2 regions of the Serratia sp. TSA_7 genome follow, and region 1 is predicted to be linked to the other one. Evidence: predicted binding sites of a transcription regulator. Region 1 holds the regulator's gene; the other holds the start of a gene.

Region 1 (3,133 bases):
AACAAACAAGGTGCTACCCGACTGGAATGGCTCTTGGGAACATGTAAGCAAATATAAATAAAAAACATAAGAAAAATTACTCAATTATCTATAAAGCTCTCTGTCTTATTGCCCCCTAAACCAGGTACCGCGCAGCCGGTGACGGTGCCAGAACCAGCCCAGCGCAATGCCCCTCAGCGACAGAAACACCGCCAGCGCCAGCCATAATCCGTGGTTGCCCAATACAGGTACGGTAAACAACGTCAGGCCGAAGCCGACGGCCGCCACCGCCATGCTGTTGCGCATTTCGGCACCGCGGGTCGCGCCAATAAACATGCCGTCCAGCAGGTAACACCACACACCGACCAACGGCAGCACCACCTGCCACGGCAGATAATGGCTCGCCAGCGTACGCAACTCGGGTAAAGAGGTTAATGCCGAGATGATTTGCTGCCCGGCAACGGCATACAGCACCCCAAAAGCCAGTGCCACCAAACAAGCCTGGCGACAGGCGGCGCGCCATACCTTGCGCAGTTGGCTGTCGTCGCGAGCGCCATAGGCATGGCCGGAATGCGCCTCTACCGCGTAGGCAAAGCCGTCGAGCGCGTAGGCCGTGAAGGTCAGCAAATTCATCAGTACCGCGTTTACCGCCACCACGTCGCCGCCAAGCCGGGCACCGAAAATGGTCAGTGAGGCAAAACACGCTTGCAGCAACAGTGAACGCAACATGATGTCGCGATTCAGCGCCAGCAGGCGCCGCAGATTACCGCGCCAGGCCTGGCGCAGCATCGGCGCGGAAATGCCTCGTATGCGCATCACCCGCCAGGCAAGCCATAGCCCCAGCAGCAGGGTGGCATATTCAGAGATGACGGTCGCCGTCGCCGCCCCTTGCACGTTCCAACCCAGCCCCATCACCAACCAGATATCCAGTACGATATTCAGCAGGTTACCGATAATCAGCAAGATCACCGGTGCACGCACGTATTGCACGCCAAGCAGCCAGCCCAGGATCACCATGTTGGCCAACGCCGCCGGCGCACTTAGCCAGCGGATTTCGAGGAATAGCCGCGCTTGTTCCAGCACCGCGCCATCGCCGCCCACGATCTGCAACGCCATATCGATCAACGGGTGGCGCAGCAGCACAATCGCCACACCGGCCAACACCGCCAGCCACAACGGCTGCATAAAAGCGCGCGCCAACCCCTGAGGATCCTGTGCACCGAGCGCCTGTGCCGCCAGCCCGGTAGTGCTCATACGAAGGAACAGCAGCAACATAAACAGGAAGCTGGTAGCCATGGCACCAATAGCAACGCCACCCAGATAGGCGGGGCTATCCAGGTGGCCAATCACCGCAGTATCCACCAGCCCGAGCAGCGGAACGGTAATATTGGAAAAGATCATGGGTAACGCAAGGCGCCATAGGGCTTTATCAGTATCGCTGGTGAAGGCAGAAAGCAGGCGCATAGTGAAATGTTCCCGTGGCGGTAGGGTTTGAATGAATCAGAAATGACATCGCCCCAGAGCTGGGGCGATTTAAATCAGAGGACAACGTTCAGGCGCAGCGATTAAATCCAGTCGCCGTTGCGGATCACGCCGACCGCCAGACCTTCAATGGTGAAATTTTGCTGACGCAGGTCGACCACGATAGGCTGGAACTCGCTGTTTTCCGGCAGCAGTTCAACCACATTGCCGTGTTTTTTCAGGCGTTTGACCGTAACTTCATCTTCAATACGCGCCACAACTACCTGGCCGTTCCGCACGTCCTGGGTTTTATGCACCGCCAGCAGATCGCCGTCGAGGATGCCGATATCACGCATCGACATGCCGTTGACCCGCAGCAGGAAATCCGCGCTCGGTTTGAACAAAGAAGGATCCACCTTATAGTGCCCTTCGATATGCTGCTGCGCCAGCAGCGGTTCACCGGCGGCCACGCGGCCAATCAGCGGTAAACCTTCTTCATCTTCCATCAGCAGGCGAATGCCGCGTGAAGCGCCGGAGACGATCTCGATCACGCCCTTGCGCGCCAGCGCTTTCAGATGTTCTTCTGCAGCATTTGGCGAACGGAACCCCAGACGCATGGCGATCTCGGCGCGCGTTGGCGGCATGCCAGTTGACGAAATATGATCGCGAATCAGATCATAGACTTCTTGTTGTCTGGTAGTTAATGCTTTCATTCCGCCCCCTGTTTGTTTATACAGTCTTGCTGTGAGTATATACAGGTAAGCGCGGCTTGGGAACCGAAGAATGAATAAAAATCAGGGATTAGCGCCCCGCCGCAACGGAGCGTTCCACTCAGGCAAAGTGTTGCCAGAGTACCGAACCCCAGACAAACAGCGCCAGTATGATCGTCAGCGTTACCGCCGCCGACCCCATATCTTTCGCCCGCCCGGAAAGCTCGTGGTGTTCCGTGCCCACCCTATCGACAATGGCTTCAATCGCGCTGTTCAGCATCTCGACGATCACGACCAACAGCACCGATCCGATCAGTAAAATGCGCGCTATCGCACCCACATCCAGCCAGATCGCCAGTATGATAGCCAGCACGGTCGCCACCAGCTCCTGGCGGAATGCGGCTTCGTGCTGCCAGGCAGCAGAAAAGCCTTTATATGAGTAGCCGGCGGCTTTAATAATACGGGTCAGGCCGGTTGCTTGGTTTGCCATGTTTTTTAGTGCCTTTCACAGAGGTAAGTCATAATTATAGAGCTTGGGTCAGGAAACTCTCCCGGCTCACGGTTTTCCAACACCACAGATCTGCTACCCGGTTTCTGGTATGCTTGCGGCGCATTGCTAACAAGAGGCTTCACGTTGTTATGTCAGGTTGGCGTAAAATTTATTATAAATTATTGAATTTACCACTTAAATTGTTGGTAAGAAGTAAGGTTATCCCTTCAGATCCGGTCACGGAGTTAGGGTTGGATCCCTCACGGCCGATTTTGTATGTTTTACCTTATAATTCCAAGGCGGATTTACTGACGCTGCGCACCCAGTGCCTGGCGCAGGATTTGCCCGACCCCCTCAATCCGCTGGAGATAGACGGCACCGTACTGCCAAGCCATGTGTTTATTCACGACGGCCCGCGCGTGTTCCGCTACTACACACCGAAAGAAGAGTCGGTAAAACTGTTTCACGACTATCTGGATCTGCACCGCAGCAA
Region 2 (3,133 bases), on a different contig from region 1:
CGTATTCCACTCGTGGATGTGTGCCCAAATGGGCACGGGCGTAACGCGTTCCTGCTAAAAACCACACCGATTTCACCGGCCGGCATCAGTGCAGGAACGGCCATCAAACGTCTACTTCCCTGCGTTATCCACTCCTTACTGCTTAAACCGCCTTGGCGGTTTCTTTCCCGAGTGTCTTAATGTCCAGAATAAAATGCTGCATGCCTACCTTTAACGAGGTAGTTACGGTTAAGGAAAAATAAACGATTTACAGCCAAAAATGGTTGTTAATGGCGTTTTATCAGCGTGTTTTCGCCTTTGTCGTGTCATTGCCAGTTATTTAGCCCCAGGCTAGCGCTGAACGTAGAGCAGTTAATCCTGCCGTACCGACGCCGATATTTCACCTGGTCTCACTTTTGCCGTTAAACAATATTGCAACTCTCAGGCCAACTTTTACAATCGGGGAAAAAAGGGGGAATGTTATTGTCTTGTTAACCGTTTGTCGGGTGTAGACTGGCCCAGCGGCCCGGCCAAAAATGCGGTGGAAAGTTAACGCGGACGATTTTTGCACTGTTGCAGTGCTGTGAGGAAAAGTGATGGTGCAAACTATTTCGCCGGTTGCGGCAAGATGCAGCACATGAGCGCAAAAATGGGATAAATGTGTTTTTGGCAATGGGGCTGTTTAGCATTAATCGGCATAAACAAAGCGAATTTTTTGTGAAAAAATAACTAAAAAAGCCGTTTCGGCGAGGAGAAACGGTAAAAAGCGTTCTTTCTGCAACTCCCGTCATGGGCGGGGCGGTGGGAGTTATCCACTATTCCTGTGGATAACCTTGTGCATTAGATTTAGAAAAGCGGTTTAAAGCGAGAGCGGGCGCGGGTTCTGTTCGCGTTGGCCGCATTCTCATCTTTTTATTAAATATGTTTAATATCAATAAATTAACTAAAATCAAGCCACCAATGTATTGATGATGTGGCTATGTATGATTTTTGGCCGCAGTGCTATCAATAAGTTAATTTTTGACGGATTTTGGGGATAAATCAGTTATTGACAATAAAAATGTCACGCGACTGTAACCCTGTCGGTGCATCCGCGCCCCGCCGGCGCGCATCAGGCGGCGCTTTGCCATTGCGCGTCGCCACCGGGGTCAATGGCGGGCTACGCCATCTTGAGCAACGAATCGCTTGAAGCTGGTTTTATATCCAGTATCATAGGCACTGGCGAAAATCGCCGGGGCTTTCCATAATTAGGGGCCATTCGTCGAGCATCCGCTCCATGGCCGCCTGAGCGCGCGCATCTCCACAGGGTAGCCGAGTCAATGAGTAAAATTTTCAAACTGCATTCCGATTTCAAACCGGCCGGCGATCAGCCGGAAGCCATTCGCAAGCTGGAAGAGGGCCTGGAAGACGGCCTGGCGCATCAAACGCTGTTGGGCGTTACCGGTTCGGGCAAGACATTTACCATCGCCAACGTCATCGCCGATCTAAACCGGCCGACCATGGTACTGGCGCCAAACAAGACGCTGGCGGCGCAGCTGTATGGCGAGATGAAAGAGTTCTTCCCCGAGAATGCGGTTGAGTATTTTGTCTCGTATTACGACTACTACCAGCCGGAAGCCTATGTTCCCAGCTCCGACACCTTTATTGAAAAAGACTCCGCGGTGAACGAGCACATCGAACAAATGCGCCTTTCAGCCACCAAAGCGCTGCTGGAACGCCGCGACGTGGTGGTGGTGGCATCGGTGTCGGCAATCTACGGTCTGGGCGATCCGGAGCTGTATCTGAAGATGATGCTGCACCTGACCAAGGGCATGATCATCGATCAACGTTCGATCCTGCGGCGTTTGACGGAGCTGCAATATTCCCGCAACGATCAGGCTTTCCAGCGCGCCACCTTCCGCGTGCGCGGCGAGGTGATCGACATCTTCCCGGCGGAGTCGGACGAGCTGGCGTTGCGCATCGAGCTGTTTGATGAAGAAGTCGAGCGGCTTTCGCTGTTCGATCCGCTGACCGGCCAGATCGAGCAGGTGGTACAGCGCTTCACCATTTACCCGAAGTCGCACTACGTGACGCCGCGCGAGCGGATCCTGCAGGCGATGGAAGAGATCAAGGTGGATCTGGCCGAGCGGCGCAAAGTGCTGCTGGCCAACAACAAGCTGTTGGAAGAACAGCGCCTGACGCAGCGCACCCAGTTTGATCTGGAGATGATGAACGAGCTGGGCTACTGCTCCGGCATTGAAAACTATTCGCGCTATTTGTCCGGGCGCAGCGAGGGCGAGCCGCCACCGACGCTGTTTGACTACTTGCCGGCGGATGGCCTGCTGGTGGTCGATGAATCGCACGTCACCATTCCGCAAATCGGCGGTATGTACAAAGGCGATCGCTCGCGCAAGGAAACGCTGGTGGAATACGGCTTCCGCCTGCCGTCGGCGCTGGATAACCGCCCGATGCGCTTTGAAGAATTCGAAGCGCTGGCGCCGCAGACTATTTACGTGTCCGCCACGCCGGGCAAATATGAGCTGGAGAAGTCCGGCGACGACATTATCGATCAGGTCGTGCGGCCTACCGGGCTGCTGGATCCGATAGTGGAAGTGCGGCCAGTCACCACCCAGGTGGACGACCTGCTTTCCGAGATCCGCAAGCGGGTGGCGGTCAAGGAGCGCGTGTTGGTTACCACCCTGACCAAGCGCATGGCGGAAGATCTGACCGAATACCTGGAAGAGCACGGCGAGCGCGTGCGCTATCTGCACTCGGACATCGATACCGTGGAACGCGTCGAAATCATTCGTGACCTGCGTCTGGGCGAGTTTGACGTGCTGGTGGGCATTAACCTGTTGCGTGAAGGGCTGGACATGCCTGAGGTGTCGCTGGTGGCGATTCTGGACGCAGACAAGGAAGGTTTCCTGCGTTCCGAACGCTCCCTGATCCAGACCATAGGTCGTGCGGCGCGTAATCTCAACGGCAAGGCAATCCTCTACGGCGACAGAATTACCGACTCGATGGCCAGGGCGATTGGCGAGACCGAACGCCGCCGCGTCAAGCAGCAGGCGTTCAACGAAGAAAACGGCATCGTGCCTAAAGGCCTGAACAAGAAAGTGTCCGATATCCTGCAGTTGGGCCAGCCGGGCAACCGCAGCAAGGGCCGAGGGAAGGG

The links. Region 1 encodes LexA, which represses DNA repair genes until DNA is damaged. Its sites were predicted from a motif close to TNCTGTATGTACATACAGNA; they were not measured.
Region 2: a site for LexA is predicted at 1,169-1,188, ahead of uvrB (excinuclease ABC subunit UvrB). Genes of this name have one in related genera too.

The regions. Positions count from the first base shown of each region.
Region 1 covers NZ_JBQZFU010000011.1:55,567-58,699, reverse strand. Annotated here, with positions in the region: gene dinF (MATE family efflux transporter DinF) at 106-1,443, opposite strand; gene lexA (transcriptional repressor LexA) at 1,545-2,153, opposite strand; gene ACUTQW_RS23085 (diacylglycerol kinase) at 2,272-2,640, opposite strand; gene plsB (glycerol-3-phosphate 1-O-acyltransferase PlsB) at 2,790-3,133, shown strand, end outside.
Region 2 covers NZ_JBQZFU010000004.1:116,071-119,203, reverse strand. Annotated here, with positions in the region: gene uvrB (excinuclease ABC subunit UvrB) at 1,299-3,133, shown strand, end outside.